DNA from 2 places in the Ectothiorhodospira shaposhnikovii genome. Region 1 is predicted to be linked to the other one. Evidence: riboswitches for the same ligand, from Rfam matches in the RefSeq annotation. Region 1 holds a riboswitch; the other holds the start of a gene.
What was found. A riboswitch is a leader RNA that binds a small molecule or an ion and turns the genes downstream of it on or off. The one in region 1 is predicted to bind cobalamin.
Positions count from the first base shown of each region.

Region 2: it holds a riboswitch for cobalamin, as region 1 does, so the genes downstream of both, ACLF6L_RS04575 (TonB-dependent receptor domain-containing protein) here and ACLF6L_RS09840 (energy-coupling factor ABC transporter permease) in region 1, are expected to answer to the same signal.

Region 1 covers NZ_CP178333.1:2,161,423-2,172,186, forward strand. The annotation lists partial or broken gene ACLF6L_RS09825 (ribonucleoside triphosphate reductase) at 72-2,282, shown strand; gene ACLF6L_RS09830 (anaerobic ribonucleoside-triphosphate reductase activating protein) at 2,299-2,934, shown strand; gene ACLF6L_RS09835 (diguanylate cyclase) at 3,002-4,834, shown strand; cobalamin riboswitch at 4,909-5,154, shown strand; gene ACLF6L_RS09840 (energy-coupling factor ABC transporter permease) at 5,274-5,930, shown strand; gene ACLF6L_RS09845 (vWA domain-containing protein) at 5,925-6,551, opposite strand; gene ACLF6L_RS09850 (ATP-binding protein) at 6,575-7,654, opposite strand; gene cobN (cobaltochelatase subunit CobN) at 7,651-10,764, opposite strand, start outside.
Region 2 covers NZ_CP178333.1:1,001,900-1,012,663, forward strand. The annotation lists gene ACLF6L_RS04555 (efflux RND transporter periplasmic adaptor subunit) at 1-786, opposite strand, end outside; gene ACLF6L_RS04560 (ABC transporter ATP-binding protein) at 877-1,680, opposite strand; gene ACLF6L_RS04565 (FecCD family ABC transporter permease) at 1,682-2,650, opposite strand; gene ACLF6L_RS04570 (cobalamin-binding protein) at 2,647-3,576, opposite strand; cobalamin riboswitch at 3,707-3,963, shown strand; gene ACLF6L_RS04575 (TonB-dependent receptor domain-containing protein) at 4,126-5,946, shown strand; gene ACLF6L_RS04580 (cobyrinate a,c-diamide synthase) at 5,972-7,273, shown strand; gene cbiB (adenosylcobinamide-phosphate synthase CbiB) at 7,267-8,190, shown strand; gene cobD (threonine-phosphate decarboxylase CobD) at 8,193-9,233, shown strand; gene cobU (bifunctional adenosylcobinamide kinase/adenosylcobinamide-phosphate guanylyltransferase) at 9,230-9,754, shown strand; gene cobT (nicotinate-nucleotide--dimethylbenzimidazole phosphoribosyltransferase) at 9,751-10,764, shown strand, end outside.

The DNA of each region.
Region 1 (10,764 bases):
TGTTATAATCCGCGGCACCATATATCGCCCCATCAAAGGATCCCGTCTTCATGGAACCCCTGCCTTCCCGAATGCCCGCCCTGCCCGCCCAAGTCATCAAGCGTGACGGCCGTCGTCTGCCCTTTGATGCCGCCCGCATCGAGTCCGCCATCCGCCGGGCCGGTCAGGCCACCGGAGAATTCGGAGACCATGAGGCCACCCTGCTCACCGCCCAGGTGGTGAAGGTGCTGGCCCATCGTTTTGCCCAGGGTCAGTGCCCGGACATCGAAAACATCCAGGATGTGGTGGAGCAGACCCTGATCAGTGCCAACCACCTGCGCACCGCCCGGGCCTATATCGTCTACCGGGAACAGCACAAGGCCCTGCGGGCCGACCGCCGGACCCTGGTGGATGTGGATGCCTCCATCAGCGAATACCTGGACCGTTCCGACTGGCGGGTGGCCGCCAACGCCAACCAGGGCTACTCCCTGGGCGGTCTGATCCTCAACACCTCCGGCAAGATGATCGCCAATTACTGGCTCAACCACGTCTATCCCCCGGAGATCGGCCAGGCCCATCGGGACGGCGACTACCACATCCATGACCTGGACATGCTGGCCGGCTACTGCGCCGGCTGGTCCCTGCGCACCCTGCTGGTGGAAGGCTTCAACGGTGTGCCGGGCAAGGTGGAAGCCGCCCCGCCCCGCCACTTCTCCTCCGCCGTGGGCCAGATCGTCAATTTCCTGGGCACCCTGCAGAACGAATGGGCCGGCGCCCAGGCCTTTTCCAGCTTCGACACCTACATGGCCCCGTTTGTCCGGGTGGACCGGCTCGACTACGCCCAGGTCAAGCAGTACATGCAGGAACTGATCTACAACCTCAACGTCCCGTCTCGCTGGGGCTGCCAGACGCCCTTCACCAATCTGACCTTCGATTGGGTCTGCCCGGAAGACCTGCGGGAGCAGGTGCCCGTCATCGGCGGCCGGGAGCAGGATTTCTGCTACGGCGACCTGCAGGCGGAGATGGACATGATCAACCGGGCCTACATCGAAGTGATGACCGAAGGAGACGCCCGGGGCCGGATCTTCACCTTCCCCATTCCCACCTACAACATCACCCCGGATTTTCCCTGGGAAAGCGACAACACGGAACGGCTGTTCGCCATGACCGCCAAGTACGGCCTGCCCTATTTCCAGAATTTCCTCAATTCGGAGCTGTCGCCCAACATGGTGCGCTCCATGTGCTGCCGGCTACAGCTGGACCTGCGGGAACTGCTCAAGCGGGGCAACGGCCTGTTCGGCTCGGCGGAACAGACCGGCTCCCTGGGCGTGGTCACCATCAACTGCGCCCGCCTGGGCTTCACCCATCGGGGCGACGAAGCCGGTCTGCTGGCCCAACTGGACCGGCTGCTGGAACTGGCCCGCAACAGCCTGGAGATCAAGCGCAAGGTCATCGCCCGACACATGGAGGACGGACTGTTCCCCTACACCCGGCGCTACCTGGGGACATTGCGCAACCACTTTTCCACCATCGGCGTGAACGGCATCAACGAGATGATCCGCAACTTCACCGACGATGCCCAGGACATCACCACCGACGCCGGCCATGCCATGGCCCTGCGTCTGCTGGACCATGTCCGCGCCCGGATGCTGGAATTCCAGGAGGAGACCGGCAACATGTACAACCTGGAGGCGACGCCCGCCGAGGGCACCACCTACCGCTTTGCCCGGGAGGATCAAAAGCGCTATCCGGGCATCATCCAGTCCGGCACCCCGGATGCCCCCTACTACACCAACAGCTCCCAGCTGCCGGTGGGCTTCACCGCTGATCCCTTCGAGGCCCTGTCCCGCCAGGAAGCACTGCAGACCCGCTACACCGGCGGCACCGTGCTGCATCTGTACATGGGCGAGCAGATCTCCTCCCCGGAGGCCTGCAAGCGCCTGGTGCGCCGGGCCCTGGAAAACTTCCGCCAGCCCTACATCACGGTCACGCCGATCTTCTCCATCTGCCCCAAGCACGGTTACATCGCCGGCGAGCATGCCTTCTGCCCCCACTGCGACCAGGAGATCATCGCCCGCAAACAGGCCCAGGCCGCCGCGGTGGCCTGAGTCGTACCCCACCCTTTTCAAGGAAGTCACAAAATGATGAAAACGAATCCCCCAATCTCCGCCGACATCACCCTGAGCGACGAGGAACGCACTCCCTGCGAGGTCTGGACCCGGGTCATGGGGTATCACCGCCCGGTGTCCGCCTTCAACAAGGGCAAGCAGTCGGAACACGCGCAGCGCCGCTACTTCGAGGAACCCGGCGTCACGGGCCATGCAAACCGCTGAATGTACCGTGCCGGCCACGGCGGCTGAATCGCTGCGGGTGGGGGGAATGACCCCCCTCACCACCATCGACTATCCCGGTGAGCTGGCGGCCGTGATCTTCTGCCAGGGCTGCCCCTGGCGCTGTGGGTATTGCCATAACACCCGGCTACAGCCGCCACGGACGGATGCGCCGATAGGCTGGGACCAGGTGACGGCGTTTCTGTCCCGGCGCCGCGGGCTGCTGGATGCCGTGGTGTTCAGCGGCGGCGAGCCCACCCTGCAGGGCGGGCTGGCACGGGCCATGGTCCAGGTGCGAAAAATGGGTTTCAAGGTGGGGTTGCACACCGCCGGCGTCTATCCAGAGCGTCTGGCCCGGGTTCTGCCCTTCACCGATTGGGTGGGCCTGGACATCAAGGCCCTGCCCGAAGACTATCCAGCGATCACGGGTGTGCCGGGTTCCGGCGAGGCCGCCTGGGACAGCCTGTACCGGGTGCTGGCCACCGACGTGGCCCTGGAGGTGCGCACCACCGTGGTGCCTGAACTGGAAGCACAACTGCCCGCCCTGCAATCCCGCCTGGCCCGGGCCGGGGTCCGAAGGCACCAGCTGCAGACCGCCAGGACCACGTCCATCGTTTGGGCATGAACTGGAATCGGTCTCGAACGTGGTAACCTTGCGAGTGGGATACTCCAAACCAGGACCCCACCGCATCATGACGCTTAAACGCTACATCATCCTGCTGCTGGGTTCGGGCCTGTTGCTGCTGGTGGCCATCCAGTGGTGGCTTACCTATCAGGCCGCGGAAGCGATGTCCCTGCGCCTGCAGACCCGCTTGGCGGAAGAAGTGAGCAGTCAGGTCAACGACAAGGTACGCCAGTTCTTCGATGTTCCCCGGCAGGTGGTGAGCCTCAATGTCGCCCAGGTCCGGCAGGGCGTGATCGATCCACGAGATCCTGAAGCCCTGGTCCGCAATTTCCTGCTGCAACTGGAGCAGCAACCCCTGCTCACTTTTCTCTCCACGGGCACGCCCGAAGGGGAATATTTTGCTGCCAGCCGCCCTCCGCTGGGCGAGGATCGCAGTCTGCGGATCTTGCAGGCCAGCATCGCCAACCACCGGGTCATGTCTCTCTACCGCGTGGATGAACGCAATCGTCCGGGACAACTGATCGATGCCGGCAATGATAACTACGATGCCCGACTCCGCCCCTGGTTCGTGACTGCCCAGATGATGGGGCGCATGAGCTGGTACCCGGTCTACCGTTATGCCATCAATGACCCCGCGGATGACTACAGCGCCATGGGACTGGGCATGTCTGCCCCCCTCTATGGGGCCGATGACCAGTTCGTGGGCGTGATCACCGCCGATGTGTCCATCGTCCAGCTCAGCCGTTGGTTGGCCGAAGTGATGGAGCGCTCCGGGGGTGTGGCCTTCATCACCGAACCGGACGGAAAACTACTGGCAAACTCGACCCCGGACCCGGTCTATTTCCTGAGCCGTGACGAAACCCGCAGGATCAGTCTATGGGAAAGTGATTCTCCTCTGCTCAGGGAACTGGGCGAACTGTTGGAACGACAAGCCGACCCTGAACAGGGCCGGATACTGCACCAGATCGGCAACGAACGCTATCTGGTGGACTGGGTGTCTTACTCACTCCGGGACGGCCCGACACTCAGGATCGTGCAGGCGATCCCCCAGAGCCAGTTCATGGCACCGATGCTGGATCTACTACGGCAATTGCTGCTGGTGGCGGCCGGGATACTGTTGCTGGGAATGATCCTGATCACCCTCATCAGCATCTGGGTCACCCGTCCTCTGGTGGCCTTGAGTCGCTGGGCAAGCCGACTCGGACGGGGGGATTGGACCTACCGGCCCGACATCCGCACTCCGGTCCAGGAAGTCAGCCGGTTATCCCAGGCATTGGGACAGATGGCACATCACATGGAACGACAGACCCAGGATCTGGAGCGGCTGGTTGCCACGCGCACGCGGGAGCTGGAGCAGGCCAACCAGGAATTGTCCCGATTGTCCCGCACCGACGCGCTCACCGGCCTGGCCAACCGACGCAGCCTTGATGAGGTGCTGGCAAGGGAATGGGGGAGAACCCGCCGTTTTGCCCAGCCGTTGAGTCTGCTGATGCTGGATATCGACTGGTTCAAGGCCTACAACGATCAGCATGGACACCCGGCGGGAGACCACTGCATGCAGGTGCTGGCCGACGTGCTACGGCAACATACCCAGCGGGCCACCGATCTGGCGGCCCGCTACGGCGGTGAGGAGTTTGCCGTTGTCTGCAGCGGTCTTGATCATGCAAGGGCCCTTGGATTGGCGGAAGAGATTCGCGGCATGCTGGAACAAAGGGCGTTGCCCCACGAAAGCTCCCCGTTGGGGGTGATCACGGTCAGCATCGGCGTGGCGACGCTGAATATGGGGGACACACGCTCACCCGGACAACTGATCGAAGCGGCGGATCTGGCGCTCTATCGCGCCAAGGCGTCCGGCCGCAACCGGGTTGTCTCGGTAGAGAACACACACGTCGCACATTGACTTGCTTCCCCAAGGTTCGTAAGGTTTCGGCTGCTTCAGGTGACCCGGCGGCACGTGCCGTCGGGATCGCGGTGCCTGTGCGTCCGGCCTATGGTCGGCGTCGAGTGTCGTGATCGGGAAGCCGGTGCGGCGGGTGACGTGAATATATTTCACACACCGGCCAAGGCCGGCGCTGTCCCCGCAACGGTAGGCGAGTCAAAGTGTGGCATCACGTCACTGTGCCGAAGGCGTAATACTGCGTCCGGCATGGGAAGGCGCCTCACCGGAAGCATAGCTTCCTCTCGCAAGCCCGGAGACCGGCCTCAAGCAACGCGCCACACGGCGGGGAACCGTGAACGGCGGCGTACACGCCTGGCATGCCGCTGCGCTTGCCGAGTTGCCTGCCGCCTTGATCCTGCCCCCCGCATGGTTTCTGGAACCCGATAGACCGAGGTCTGCCATGCATATCGAAACAGGCTTGATTGCCCAACCCAAACTCATCCTTGCCGGGGCCACCGCCGCGGTCGTACTTGCCTATTACCTACGCCACCTCATACGCCGCCCACAGGACTGGCCGCGTATTCTCCTGGCCGCGCTTTTCTTCTCGGTCTTCATGGAGGCTATCCACTTTCACGTCGGGCCATCGGAGCTTCACTTCGTCGGGGCCATGGCCATCTACTTCACCCTGGGCTTTCTGCCCGCACTGTTCGGCTTTGCTCTAGGATTGCTCCTGCAGGCCCTCATCTTCGAACCTGCCGACCTGGCGCATTGGGCAGTCAACAGCCTCTCCCTGATCCTGCCGCTGCTGCTGGTCCACTACACCATCGGGCGACGCTACCGGGAACAGGGCGAAACCCTGACCTGGGGACGGATTTTGCGTCTGGATGCGATGTACTACAGCGGCGTGGCCCTGATGGTGGGTTTCTGGCTGGCGGGAACAGGGACAGGAATCAGCGCCTGGGCGCTGTGGGCCAGTTCTTATGCGCTCATCGTGCTCATCGAACCCCTGGTCACCTACGCCGCAGTGCGCTTGCTGAAAGCCCACGAAGGCAAGCGGCTGGGTCGTCTGTTTGCCGTGGATAATCTGCGTATCGCCTCTGCGCGGCAGTCCTCATAGGGCATTCACGTGCCCATGGGCACACCCCCAGGCCTGGGCGATCCTCGCCGCCCGTCCCAGGGAGACGGCTTCAGTCTCGAAGTCCACCACCTGGCAGACATCGGCATGCGCTGGCCTGGGGGGAATCCGGTGGGTACGGCCATCGGTCAGCAACCATAAACCGATGCGCTTGTCGGGGTTCCGGCGGCGTACCTGCAACAGCAGGGCGTCCGCCAGCGCCACGCCGGAGGCCATCGGCGTCCCTCCGCCACCACCGATGGGCGCGATCCAGTCCTCGTTGAAGACGGCGGCTCGGGCCGGGGGCTGCAACACCCGGGCCCCACTGCCGGAAAACCCGATCACCGCCAGTTCCCCCCGCAGAACATAGATCTGTTGTACCCAGGTGGACAGCAGTCCCTTGGCCAGGGCCAGCTTGTCCCGACGCAGCATGGAACCGGAACAGTCCAACACCAGACAATAGAGCATGTCACCATGCCCCCGGCGGCGACGATAAACCAGAGCGTCCCGGGTCAGGGGGCCATGCCCCTTGTGGATCAGGCTGCGGTGCCAGTGGATGACCCCCGGCCCAAGGCGGGAGAACTCACGCTGCCGACCGGGGTTGTCACCGCGCCCGTCGGGCACCTGTCCGGGTGCCCGACGGTGCGTCAGGGCTTTTTTACCGGCAAGGGCCTCGCAACATCCCACGGCCGGTAGGCCACCGGCTCCGGCGGCAGTACGCCCCATTCATCATCATGATCCGGTTCCGGATCCTGGCCACGGGATGTTTCCGTGGACTCCGATTCCATCGTCGCCCCGGCAGGAGGCGGACGCCTCTGCTCGGCGGCATGCGAGCCTTGAGGCGGAACCTCCACCGACTCGGAGCCGGCCGGCGGACGCCGATGATCCAGCACCAGGGCCTGCACCGCCTGCACGTCCTGTTCCTCTATCCGGGATCGTGCCGCCAGGGCGGCGTGGGCACGGGCGGCACGCAGCATGACCAGATCCGCTCTCACCCCTTCCACCCCTGCCTCGAAACACAACCGGCTGACCTGCCGGTGCAAATCATCCTCGAACACCAGGCTTTCAAGTCGGTTGCGAGCCCGGCAGAGCCGCTCCAGCAATGCCCGTTGTGCCTGATCATGGCGCAGGACAAAGCCATGCGGGTCCATCTCGAAGGCCAGCCGCGCGCGCACGATGGCCTCCCGAGTGGGGGGATCGATCCCCCCGTCCAGGGTGACGAAAAGACCAAAGCGGTCCAGCAATTGGGGGCGTAGCCTGCCCTCCTCCGGGTTCATGGTGCCCACCAGCACGAACCGGGCCGGGTGTTGGTGGGAAATGCCGTCCCGCTCCACCCGATTGACGCCGCCGGCACTCACATCCAGCAACTGGTCCACCAGCACGTCCGGCAACAGGTTGACCTCATCCACATACAGCACCCCCTGATGGGCCCGGGCCAGCAGGCCGGGGCGGAAGTTCACCTGGCCGTGCTGGAGTGCGCTTTCGATGTCCAGCGATCCCAGCAACTGTTCTTCACTGGCCCCCAGGGGGAGATTGACGAAGCAACCCTCCGGCAGCAGCTGGGCCAGGGCACGGGCGCTGGTGGTCTTGGCCGATCCCCGGGGTCCCTGGATCAGCACTCCGCCGATGAGAGGATCAATGGCCGCCAGCAACAGGGCCATCCGCAGGCGGGGCACCCCGACCAGGGCTGTGAACGGGTATTGGGGTGTCGGGATCTGCACGCTCATGCCCCCTCCCAACGGGCCTCGCTCTCCAGCAACCGGGTTTCCAGCTGCTCACGATAATTCCCCGGCGCCTGCCACAGGCCACGCTGCATGGCCTCCAGCAGACGCTCGCACATCTCGTGCAGGGCATCCGGGTTGTGCCGTTCCAGAAAGGCCCGGTTATGAGGGTCGTTGATCAAGGCATCCGTCACCCGGGCATACTGATCATCCCGCACCACCCGGGCGGTGGCGTCATAGGCAAACAGGTAATCCACGGTGGCGGCCATCTCCGCCGCCCCCTTGTAGCCATGGCGCTGCATCGCCTGGATCCATTTGGGATTGGTGACCCGGGCCCGGATCACCCGGCTGATCTCCTGGGCCAGGGACTGAACCCTGGGCGCCTGGGGATTGCTGTGATCCCCGAAAAAGAGCGCGGGCTGACGTCCGCTCAGATAGCGCACGGCCGCACTCATGCCACCCTGGAACTGGTAATAGTCATCGGAATCCAGCAGATCGTGTTCCCGATTGTCCTGGTTCTGCACCACCAGATCGATCCCTGTCAGTCGTTGCCGGAAGACATCGGGCAGGGCGGCCCCCTGGTCCCGGGTGCCGTAAGCATAGCTCCCCCAGTTCACGTAGGCCTCGCTCAGATCCCCATCGTCCCGCCATTGCCGGCTCTCCATCAGTCCTTGCAGCCCGGCACCGTAAGCACCGGGCCGGGCGCCGAAGATGCGCAGTCCCGCCCGTCGGCGAGCCGTATCCGGGTCCAGCCCCCGCGCCACACCCGCCCGGGTCTCCCGCAGGATACGGGCGCGGATGGGATTGACGGCCTCCGGTTCGTCCAGCCCGGCCACCGCCTGTACCGCGGCATCGAACAGGCGGATGACATTGGTGAAGGCATCGCGAAAGAACCCGGAGATGCGTAGGGTCACGTCGATGCGGGGGCGGTCCAGGGCGGACATGGGCAGGATCTCGAAATCCGTCACCCGGTGACTGCCCGCCGCCCAGCGGGGGCGCACGCCGATCAGGGCCATGGCCTGGGCGATGTCATCGCCGCCGGTGCGCATGGTGGCCGTGCCCCAGACCGACAGACCGACGGCCCGGGGATAGTCTCCCTCCTCCTGCAGATAACGCTCCACCAGCAGATTGGCGGATTTCAGGCCCAGCATCCAGCTGGTGGGGGTGGGCACGGCGCGAACGTCCACGGAATAGAAGTTGCGTCCGGTGGGCAGGACGTCGGGGCGCCCCCGACTGGGGGCGCCACTGGGCCCCGGAGGCACGAAACGCCCCGCCAATCCCCGGGTGAGCTGCAACAACTCCTGGGGACCGCAGGCCTCCAGGGCCGGCCGCAGACGCTGATGGATGCGTTCCAGTACCTGGCGGGTGGCAGACCAACCACCTTCGTCCACGGGTAGCCCCTGGCTCAGGATCCGCAGGGCCAGGCACTCCAGGCGTTCCCGGGTATCCCCCTGATGCCGCCAGGGGGTATCACTGATTCCGGCCAGTAACGGCGGACGAAGGCCCTGCCAGGGCGCCTCCCAGGGGGCGTCCAGAGGATCGAAACCCTCCCCCAAAAGATCCCGGGACAAGGCCCGGATCAGGCTGTCGTTGCCCCCCCTGCCATCACCGGAGGGGTAGCGGGCCAGGGCCAGCAGCGTATCCACCGCCTGGCGTCCCATCGGGGAGCGACCAAACACGTGCAGGCCATCCCGGATCTGGCTTTCCTTGAGTTCACACAGATAGGCATCGGTACGGTTCAGCAGGCGCTGTTCGTCCGTTTCGCAGCGGGGCGCCTCCAGCCCCAGATCCTGGTGCAGGTTCTGGGCCAGGATCATCTCCAGAATCCGCCGCCGTAGCACGCCGGCCCGCTGCCGGTCCAGCATCAGCGCCTCGTAATACTCGTCCACCAGCCGCTCCAGATCCCGGGTGGGGCCGTAGTTTTCCGCCCGTGTCAGGGGCGGCATCAGATGATCAATGATCACCGCCTGGGCGCGGCGCTTGGCCTGGGTGCCTTCCCCCGGGTCGTTGACGATGAAGGGATAGAGATGGGGCATGGGCCCCAGGATCAGGTCCGGCCAGCAGGTCCGGCTCAGGGCCACACTCTTGCCCGGCAACCACTCCAGGTTGCCGTGTTTGCCCACATGCACCACGGCATCGCAGTCGAAACGTCGGCGCAGCCAGGCATGAAAGGCCAGGTAATAGTGAGGTGGCACCAGATCCGGATCATGGTAGTTGGCCATCATGTCCAGGTGATATCCCCTGGGAGGCTGAATGCCGATGAAGACGTGGCCACAGCGCAGCCCGGCGATCATGAACCGCCCCCGGCGCACCATGGGGTCCTGATCCGGCGCCCCCCAGCGGGACAGGACCGCCGACCGGCAGACCTCGGGAAGATCCTGGAAGAAGGCCTCGTAATCCGGCATGGACAGGCTTTGCCAGGCGGTGCGCACGGGCCAGCGGTCCGGGTCGTTGGTGATGCCCCGGCGCAGCAGCGCCATCAGGGCATCGCCGTTGTCAGGGATGGGTCCGAGGCGGTAACCCTCCTGCCGCAGCCGTTCCAGAATGACGATGACGGACTGGGGCGTATCCAGTCCCACGCCGTTGCCCAGACGCCCTTCCCGGGTGGGATAGTTGGCCAGGATGAGCGCCAGCCGCTTGTCGCCATTGTCCAGGGTCCGCAGGCGGCACCAGCGTCGGGCCAGCTCGGCCACAAAGCGGATGCGCTCGGGCTGGGGCTGATAGTGAACCACATCGCTCTGGGTATGGGGGCAACGATGCTGAAGTCCCTTGAAACTGACCGCCCGGGAAATGATATGGCCATCCATCTCCGGCAATGCCACCTGCATGGCGATATCCCGGGGCTGCAGCCCGTGAGGATCAGACTCCCAGGCCGCCTCATTGCCGCCGGACAGCAGTATCTGCACCACCGGGACATCGTCCAGCAACGGCGTATCCGCGACCGATTCCACCCCGCCCCGGGCAAAGGCGGTGCTGTTGAGCACCAGGCTCACGGCCTGCTCCCGGCACAGTCGGCGCACGGTGTCCAGGCACAGGGGGGCCTTAAGGGAAATCAGGGCCAGAGGCAGGGGATTGAGACCACACTCCAGCAGACTCCCGCACAGGGCGTCGAACAC
Region 2 (10,764 bases), 1.2 Mb from region 1:
GGGGGCGCGCACCTCCAGGGCCTGGGTATCGAACAGGGTCACCAGGGCGTCGCCCACCCGCACCCGGTCCCCGGGGGCGACATTGACGCGGGCGATGCGGCCGTCGAAGGGGGCGCGGACATGGCTGCGCTCCAGATCCAGAGCGGCCTGGGCCAGCTGGGCCTCGGCCCGACGGATGCGTGCCCGCAGCTGTTCCCGGCGAGCGTCGTAATCATCCAGGGCCAGCTGCCGGTTGGCCACGGCCAGGGCCTGCTGCTCCCGGTTTCGCTGGGCCTCTTCCAGGGTGGCGGGGGAACCCAGGTTGCGATTGAGCAGATCCTGGGCCCGGTTCACGGCCCGTTCCGCCAGCGCCAGCAGGGTGCGTTCCCGGTCCAATGCCTCCCGATCCCGGGCGTGGCTTCGTTCCAGGGCCCGCAGCTGTGCCCGCAGGTCATCCAGATCCGCCTGCCGTTGCCGGACCAGCAGTTCCAGTTCCCGGTCGTCCAGGATCACCAGGGTGTCTCCGGCTTGGACCTGGCGACCTTCCTCCACCGGCACCCGGGCCACGTCCGCTTCCACCGCGGCGCGCAGGCCGGCCGCCCGGGGCGAGGTGACATGGCCGTGGAGCGTGACCTGGGGAGGAAGGGTCCGGGGCGTGATCTCTTCGGCCGTCACCCGCCACACCCGCTCCGCCACCTGCCGGGGCGGTTCGGAAGGCCGGGTGATCAGCAGCAGGACGAACCCGCCGATACCGATGGCCAGCAGGATCAGGGGCAGCAAGCGCTTGATGCGGGGAGGCAGGGGCATGGGCGGTCGAGGGCTGAGGTGAACCGGCATTGTAGCCGGGTTGAGGAGGTAATTCAGTGTTTGCTTATTTTTGGGTCTTTGGGCCGGACGTTACCGGGTTCGGGGAAAGAACACCGGCATGCCTTCCACCTCGCCGGTGACCAGGGCCTGTCCGTAGAGGCGTTCCAGGGCGTTGGGCACCAGCATCTCCCGGGTGGTTCCCCAGCAGGCCTCGCCGCCGGGGTACATGAGCAGCAGGTGATCGCAGTAGCGGGCGGCCAGGTTGACGTCGTGCAGGGTGAGGACGGCGCTGCGTCCCTCGGCCACGGCACGGCGGACGATGTCCAGTACCGCCACCTGATGGTGCAGATCCAGATGGTTGGTGGGCTCGTCCAGCAGGAAGATGCGCGGGTCCTGGGTGAGGGCGGTGGCAATGGCCAGGCGCTGGCGCTCGCCGCCGGAGAGGGTGGCGATGAGACGGGTTTCCATACCGGCCAGATCCACCTGCCGCAGGGCCTTGAGGGCCGCCTGATGGTCTTCGGCCGACTCCATCTCCCAGGGACGCAGGTAGGGATGACGGCCGATCAGGGCCGTTTCCAGCACCGTGGCCGGAAACCCGTCCTGATGATCCTGGAAGACCATGCCCAGCAGGCGGGCGACGCGGCGGCGGGGCAGTTGCCCCAGGGGCTGGCCCTGGAGCCGGATGGTGCCCCGGCGGGGCGGTCGCAGACCGGCCAGGGTATGCAACAGGGTGCTCTTGCCGGCCCCGTTGGGGCCCAGGATGCCCCAGCACTGACCGGCCCGGATGTCCAGGTTCAGGGGGGCGCCGTCGCCCCGGCCGGGGATGTCCACCACCAGGTCCATGAGGGTCAGCAGGGGCGCGGGGGCTGGCTGAAGAAGTCGGGAGTCGCTCATCTCAACGGCTGCGGTAGAGCAGGTACAGGAACACCGGGACGCCCAGCATGGCGGTGATCACGCCCACCGGCAACTGCTGGGGGGCGATCAGGGTCCGCGCCAGGGTGTCCGCCAGGGTGAGCAGGATGCCGCCGGCCAGGGCCGAGGCCGGCAGGATCAGGCGCTGGTCATTGCCCAGCACCAGACGCAGCATGTGCGGCACGATCAGACCCACGAAACCCACGCTGCCCGCCATGGTGACCGCCGTTGCCGTGACCAGGGCCGCCACCCCGTAGAGGGTCCATTCCAGGGGGCGCACGGCAACACCCAGGGCTGCCGCCTGCAGCGGTCCCCGGGCCAGTACGTTGAGACTGCGCCCCAGGGGCATGGCCACCAGCACGACGACCACCAGCACGATCCAGGCCGGCCAGGGGCTGTGGGCATGGGACAGATCCCCCATCAGCCAGTAGAGCATCCCCGGTAGTTCGGTGGTGGGGCTGATCGCCAGCAGGAAGCTGATGAAGGCACCCCAGCCCGCCGCCACCACCACCCCGGTCAGCAGCAGACGGGTGGGTGTCCAGCTCCCGGTGCCGTGGGCCAGGCCGAAGACGATGAGGGTGGACAACAGGGCGCCGGCAAAGGCCGCCCCCGATACCATGGCCATGCCCAGGCCCGCCAGCATGGACAGCAACGCCCCCACCGCCGCGCCGCCGGACAGCCCCAGCACATAGGGGTCCGCCAGGGGGTTGCGCAGCAGTACCTGCATCAGCGCCCCGGCCACCGCCAGCAGGCCGCCGGTGGCAAAGGCCGCCAGGGCGCGGGGCAGGCGCAGTTCCAGGATCAGGGTCCGGTGCAGCGGCTCGCCGCCGCCGGTGAGCACGGCCAGGGTCTCGGTGGGCGTCAGCGGCACGCTGCCCAGGGCCACGGCGATGCCCAGGGACAGGCCGGCGGCCCCCAGCAGGATCGGCAGCACCAGGGCCGGTCGGCTCACTCGGAGGTCTCCGGGCGCCGGTCGCGGGCGGTTTCCAGGGCCTCGCAGACCCATCGGGTGCCTTCCAGAATGCGCGGCGTGGCCCGTTGCAGCAGGGACGGGGGGATGAAGAACAGATTGTCCCGGGCGGTGGCGGTCAGGGTCGGCCAGCGGCGCCACTCCTCGATCCAGTGCGGGCTGTCCTCGCCCATGCCGCCCCCCAGGATCGCTTCCGGATCGGCGGCCAGCACCACTTCCCGATCCAGTCGCGGGACCAGGGCTTCCAGGTCACCGAACAGATTGTGGCCGCCGCAGATTTCGATGGCGCGGGAGACCAGGTGCCGGTCGTTGAGGGTCATGAGGGGGCGGTCCCAGATCTGGTAGAACACCGTCACCCTGGGCCGGTCGCCGTATTGTGCTTCCAACGCCCGCAGATCCCGGCGAAAGTCCTCGGCCGCTGCCCGTCCCTGGGGTGCCCGCCCGGCCAGGGTGCCCAGGCGTTCCAGGGCCAGGGCCAGCTGTTCGAAATCCTGGGGGTCGTTGTAGTAGATGGGAATCCCCAGCCGGGCCAGGCGCTCCACCTGGGCCTGGACGTTGCCGCTGCTCCAGGCCACCACCAGATCCGGTTTCAGGGCCAGGATGGATTCCATGTCCAGTTGCTTGTAGCTGCCGATCCTGGGGATGTCCGCTGCCGCCGCCGGGTAGTCGCTGAAACTCACCGTGCCCACGATCCGGTTGCCGGCATCCACGGCAAACAAAAGCTCGGTGATGTGGGGGGCCAGGCTGATGATGCGCTCGGCCGGCGCGGCGAGGGACACCGTCTGCTGTCGGTCATCGATGACCTGGACCGGCGTCGTCGCGGCGGGGTCGGCCGTGGCCGTGGTCAGCCAGGCGGTGAGGCATAAAATGCCGGATATCATCGGTAAACGGGCTTTTTTTGCGCGCATCGTCGCCTTTCTTGCTGATTGCCGATAGTGGGTGATCAAGTCTTGAAGGCAGGCATCATAGCAGTTGCCGGCGGTCAATCCTGCCGGAAAAAAACCCATTGGCGGTAGCCAATCATGATCCTGTTGCGTATTATCCTGCCTCGCTTCAGGTGCCGGATGCGTGACACACATCCGGTGAAACGGGAAGCCGGTGCGACCATGGCCCAAGGCCATGGACAATGCCGGCGCTGCCCCCGCAACGGTAGGCGAGGTGGGGGGTCCATGGTGTTTCCAGGATCCCCGGCAGGGCGATACAACCACTGCGCGCAAGCGTGGGAAGGTGCCCTGACCAGGTCGTACATGACCCGCCCGCGAGCCCGGAGACCGGCCTGATGCGCTTACGCGGCATTGCGGAGGGCTTTGCGCGGCTCGATATCTTCGGGTTCCCCGGTAGGGAAGTGCCGTTCGTGGTCGTGTGCCAGGACGGGTTTCCCGCGCCCCTGGCTCTCCAGCATGCCGTCCTGATTCAAGACCGCATGGCGCGCGGGCGGCGCGCCGGAGAGTATCCCCATGCACAAGAAGTCCCTGCTGTCGGCAGCGATCCTGCTGGCCCTTCCCCATGCCCTGTCTGCCCAGGAAATGATCGCCCGGCTCGATCCCATCCTGGTGACCCCTACCCGCACGGCCCAGACCGTGGATCAGACCCTGGCGTCGGTGACCGTGATCGAGCGTGAAGAGATCGAGCGGTTGCAGCCGAAGGCGTTCGCGGATCTGTTGGCGGCCCGGGCCGGCATTGCCCTGTCTCAAAATGGTCCCTTCGGCAAGACCACCGGCCTGTTCCTGCGCGGCGCCGCTTCGGATCACACCCTGTTGCTGATCGACGGCGTGCGCATGGGCTCCGCCACCCTGGGCAGTGCCTCCTGGCAGTTTCTGCCCCCGGCGGAGATCGAGCGGGTGGAGATCGTTCGCGGACCCAGAACCAGTCTCTATGGTTCCGATGCCATCGGCGGCGTGATCCAGATCTTTACCCGCGAAGGTGACGGCCCGGCCCGGGTGCGGGCGCACATGGGGGCCGGTTCCTTCAATACCCGGGAATACGGACTTGGGGTTTCCGGCAGCCAGGACCGGACCCGCTACAGCCTCTCCGGCAGTCACTTCGGCACCGATGGCATCGATGTTCAGCGGGGGGTGGGGGATTCCGGTCGGGACGGATTCCACAACAGCAGTGTCTCCGGACGTTTGTCCCACCAGGCTACCGAGGGTCTGGAGCTGTTCGGTTCTTTTCATCACGCCCTTGGGGAGACCGATTATGACTTCGGTGACCCGGCTCGGGACTGGATTGATTTCGTCCATCATGCCTCCCGGATCGGCGTCCGGGGGCAGCTCCACGAGGTTTGGTTCAGTGAACTGAGCGTCAGCCACAGCCGGGATGAGAACGAAACCTTCCAGAATGGGGTGGCCTCGTCACGGATCGATACGACGCGATATCTGTTCGCCTGGCAGAACGACCTCCTGCTGGGGGATCACCTGTTCACGGCAGGGGTGGACTACCAGGACGACAAAGTGAGTGGTTCCACCAATTATGACGAGACCCGGCGGGACAACTGGGGTGTATACGCCCAGCTCCAGCTGGACCTGGGGCGTCATGCCCTGACCGGCAGTCTGCGGCAGGATGACAACGAGGCCTTCGGCAAGGAAACTACCGGGCAGCTGGCCTGGGGCTACCGGATCACCGATGCCTGGCGGGTCCGTGCCAGCGGCGGCACGGCCTTCAAGGCGCCCACCTTCAACGACCTGTACTGGCCCGGTAGTGGCAATCCGGACCTGGCACCGGAATCCTCCGAAACCTATGAACTGGGGCTGCGTCATCAATCCGGTGGTTTTCATGCGGATCTGGCGGTGTTCCAGTCTGACATCGACGATCTGATCGAGTGGGCGCCGGTGCCCGGCAGCTTTTTCTGGCAGCCGCAGAACGTGGAAAAGGCGCGTATCCGTGGCCTGGAACTGGAGACGGGGATGCGTCATGCCCACTGGTCGGCCACCCTGTCCCTGACCTTGCTGGATCATGAGAACCGCCATACCGGTCATGAGCTGCGGCGTCGCCCCAACGAGATCGCGCGTCTGGATCTGGACCGGCAATGGCAGGACTGGTCTTTCGGGACCACCCTCATTGCCGAGGGACGGCGCTACAATGATGCCGCCAACACCGACCGCATCGCCGGTCACGAGTTGGTGCATCTGCGGGCCGCTTATCAGGTGAATCCGGCCTGGACGGTGCGGGCGACCCTGAACAACGTGTTCGACCGTGACTATGCCACAGCCCGTGATAACGCCATTGATTATGAACAGCCGGGTCGGGCATTTTATCTGACCCTCAACTACCAGCAATGAGGGGCCTGCCCGCCCCGCAACGACCATGAACACCCGCCACTGCCCAGCCCTGTTGATCACGGCCCCGTCGTCCGGGCAGGGCAAGACCACGGTCACCGCCGCCCTGGCCCGGTATCACCGCAACCAGGGGCGGCGGGTGCGGGTGTTCAAAGGCGGACCGGATTTTCTCGACCCCATGATTCACCACCAGGCCTGCGGTCACGAGGTCCATTCCATCGACATGTGGATGACCGGCGAGGCCGACGCCCGCCAGCGTCTTTTTGAGGCGGCGGGGGACGCGGACCTGATCCTGGTGGAAGGGGTGATGGGCCTGTTCGATGGTCGCCCTTCCACGGCGGATATTGCCCGAACCCTGGGAATTCCCGTGCTGGCCTCCATCAGCGGTGCCGCCATGGCCCAGACCTTCGGGGCCATCGCCCACGGGTTGTCCACATTCCGGCCCGACGTGCCGTTTGCCGGGGTCTTTGCCAATCGGGTGAGCAGTGAGGGCCACTATCGGATGCTGCTGGAAGACCTGCCGCCGGGGCTGACGGCCCTGGGCTATCTGCCCAAGGCGCCGGACGCGGCCCTGCCCAGCCGGCATCTGGGGCTGGTCCAGGCCGAGGAAATCCAGGATCTGGATCAGCGCCTGGAGGCTGCCGCCGGCCGTCTGGTGTGGACGGTGGGTGGATTGCCGCCCCCGGTGTCCTTCGCGCCGGTGGACCGAAGCCCGTCCCCCAGGCTGCTGGCGGGACGGCGCATCGCGGTGGCCCGGGATGCGGCCTTTGCCTTCATTTATCCGGCCAATCTGGAGGTGCTTGCCAAACTGGGCGCGGAGCTGTGCTTTTTCTCGCCGGTGGCGGGGGAAAGATTGCCCGAGGCCGACGGGGTCTATCTGCCGGGCGGCTATCCGGAGTTGCATCTGCCCGCACTGGCGGCCAATGAGCGGCTGAAACAGGACCTGCTTTCCCACGTCAGCGCCGGGCGCCCGATACTGGCCGAGTGCGGCGGCATGCTGTATCTGCTGGAGCGATTGTCGGATGTGGCGGGGCAGGGGGCGGACATGGCCGGTCTGCTGCCGGGGGAGGCACGGATGCAGGGTCGGCTGGCCGGACTGGGACCCCAGGAAGTCGTGTTGCCGGAAGGCACGTTGCGGGGACATACCTTCCATCATTCCGCCATGACGGCGAGGATCGAGCCGCTGACCCATGCCCGCAGCCCCAACGGGCGAGCCACGGCGGAGCCGGTGTATCGCCTCGGTCCCGTCACGGCCAGCTATGTCCATCTGTATTTCCCCTCCAACCCGGAGGCGATCGGCCACCTGCTGGGCGGACACCGGCCATGCTGACCCTGGTCCTGCTGCTGTCCGCGCTGCTGCTGGACCGGCTCCTGGGTGAGCCTCCCCGCTGGCATCCCCTGGTGGGTTTCGGTGCCCTGGTGGATGCCGCCGAACGCCGTTTCCATCGGGATGACCGGCGCCGGGGTGCCTGGCTGGTGGCGATGCTGGTGATCCCGTTCGTATTGCTGGCCCTGCTGGTGTCCCTGCCGCCCTGGGGCTGGGTGGCCGAACTGGTCCTGCTCTATCTGGCCATCGGCTGGCGCAGCCTGGGCGAACACGGCAAGGGTATCGCCGACGCCCTGACCCAGGGGCATCTTGACCAGGCCCGCGAGCGGGTCGCCTTTCTGGTCAGCCGGGATACCCGAACCCTGGATGCGCAGGACATCAGCAAGGCCACCCTGGAATCCGTGCTGGAAAACGGTAACGATGCCCTGTTTGCGCCGGTGTTCTGGTTTCTGGTGGCCGGAGCGCCCGGGGTGGTGGCCTACCGGCTGGTGAACACCCTGGATGCCATGTGGGGGTATCGCACCGATCGCTATGGTCGCTTTGGCTGGGCGGCGGCCCGGCTGGACGATGTGATGAATTGGATCCCGGCGCGCCTGACCGCTCTGGCCTATGCCCTGGCGGGCCATACCCGGGTCGCCCTTGACTGCTGGCGACGGCAGGGACGGGTTTGGAAAAGCCCCAATGCCGGCCCGGTGATGGCTGCCGGCGCCGGGGCGCTGGGCATCCGTCTGGGCGGGGCGGCGGTCTACCACGGCCGGCTGGAGCCGCGTCCGGATCTGGGGGCGGGGCAGGCGGCCCGGCCCGAGGACATCCAGCGGGCACTGGATCTCATCCGACGGGGGATGGGGATCTGGCTGGCGTGCTTCATGTTATTGATACTGATCGGCCATCTTCTCCCTATCACGGGCTTTTTGTCATGAACATGAGTACTCCGGTGACCTTGCCCCACGGCGGCCGCCTGCGTCAGGCGGCGCGGGAAGAGGGTATCCCCCTGAGCCGCTGGCTGGATCTGTCCACCGGCATCAATCCGGTGGGCTGGCCGGTGCCCGATGGGATGCCGGCGTCGGTCTGGTCCCGTCTGCCGGAGGAGGCCGATGGGCTGGAACAGGCCGCGGCCGCCTATTACGGTACGGATGCCCTGTTGCCGGTGGCCGGTTCCCAGGCGGCGATCCAGGCCCTGCCAGGCCTGCTGCCGCCGGGGCGACGGGTGGGGATGCTGCATCCCAGCTATGCCGAGCATGCCCATGCCTGGCGCCTGGCGGGACACCAGGTGATCCCGCTGGCCGTGGAGGAGATCGAATCCCGTCTGGACGGACTGGATGTGCTGCTGCTGGTCCATCCCAACAACCCCACCGGCGACACCTTCGCACCGTCCCGGCTGCAGGCCTGGCTGGCTGATCTGGCGGTCCGGAGTGGCTGGCTGGTGGTGGATGAGGCCTTCATGGACGCCACCCCGGACCTGGGTCTGGCCCCGCTTTGTCCCCGGCCCGGCCTGGTGGTCCTGCGCTCACTGGGCAAGTTCTTTGGTCTGGCCGGGGCGCGGGTGGGGTTCGTCCTGGCGGAGGCGCCCCTGCTGGCCCGTCTGTCCGCCCGCCTGGGACCCTGGTGCCTGAGCGGTCCCTCGCGCTGGGTGGCCACCCGGGCGCTGGAAGACCGGGACTGGCAGATCCGGACCCGGGCCTTACTGGCCGCCTCCGGGCTGCGTCTGCAAGCTTGCCTGAGCGCGCACGGGCTGGTGCCTGACGGCGGGACCGATGTGTTCCAGTGGGTGCGTACCCCCCACGCCAGGCAGATCCATCAGGGGCTGCGCCGGGAAGCCATTCTTACCCGGTTGTTCACCGATCCCTTGAGTCTACGCTTTGGTCTGCCGGCCGATGAGGCCCAATGGCAGCGTCTGGAGGTTGCGCTGGCCTGGGTGGTGGGCAGGGTGGATGCCGGGCATGAGCGAGGTATTGACCTATGAAAGAACTGATCCTGGGCGGTGTCCGTTCCGGCAAAAGCGCCCTGGCCGAGCGTCTGGCCCTGGAGAGCGGTCTGCCGGTGACCTATGTGGCCACCGCTCGACCCGGTGACGACGAGGAAATGCATGCGCGCATCCGCCACCACCGTGAGCGCCGTCCGTCGGACTGGACGCTGGTGGAGAGCGGGGCCGATCTGGCGGCGACACTGGTCCGCCATGCCCGTCCCGGGCATTGTTTGCTGGTGGACTGCCTCACCCTCTGGCTGACCCATTTGTTATGGGATGAGGAGTCACAGACCTGCGCCCGTGAACAGGAGGACTTTCTGGTGGTGCTGCCCCGTCTGCCCGGCCGTGTGATCATGGTCAGCAATGAGACCAGCATGGGCATCGTGCCCCTGGGAGAACTGACCCGACGTTTCTGCGATGATGCCGGACGCCTGCATCAGGCGGTGGCCGCCCGTGCGGATCGCGTCGTCCTGACCGTGGCCGGCTTGCCACATATCCTGAAAGGAGAACCCCTTTGAATCACGAAACCCCCTGGTTGCAGGTCCCCGCCGCACCGATCGATGAAACCGCCCGCCGCGCCGCGGAAGATCGACAGACTCAGCTCACCAAACCCCTGGGTTCCCTGGGCCGCCTGGAAACCCTGGCCACCCGACTGGCCGGGATGCAGGGTACCGACAAGCCGCGGGTGGATCAGGTGCGGATCAGCATCTTCGCCGGTGATCACGGCGTGGCGGCCGAAGGGATTTCCCGCTTTCCCCAGTCCGTCACCGCCGAGATGGTCAGGAATTTTGCCCGCGGCGGGGCCGGGATCAGTGTCCTGGCGCGCTCCATCGGTGCGACACTGGAAGTGATCAATCTGGGAACCGTGGTGGAACTGGAGCCCATGTCCGAGGTGCTGGATGTGCGTCTGGGACCGGGGACCGCCAATTTTGTCGAAGGCCCCGCCATGGATGCCCATCAGTTGGCCAAAGCCATGAATGCCGGCCGTCACAGTGCCGAACGGGCACGCCTGGCCGGTGCCCAGCTCTATCTGGCCGGAGAGATGGGCATCGGCAACACCACGGCGGCGGCGGCCGTGTCCTGCGGGCTTTTGGAGCGTGACCCGGAGGTGCTGGCGGGACCCGGCACCGGGCTCAATCAGGAAGGTGTCCGGCACAAGGTCGAGGTGTTGCGTCGCGCCCTGCATTTGCATGGCGCGGAGAACCTGTCGGACCCGGTGGAATGCCTGCGTCGGGTCGGGGGGTTCGAGATTGCCGCCATGAGTGGCGCGTATCTGGCCTGCGCGCAGATGGGCATGCCCATCCTGGTGGATGGTTTCATCAGTTCCGCCGCGGCCCTGGCCACGGTGCGTATCTGTCCCGGTGCCCGGGACTGGATGCTGTTTGCCCATGCTTCCGCCGAGCCGGGTCATCGCCTGCTGGTGGGGGCGCTGGCGGCGGATCCCGTCCTGGATCTGGGCATGCGCCTGGGTGAGGCCAGCGGTGCCGCTACGGCGGTGCCCCTGCTGCGTCTGGCCTGCGACATCCAT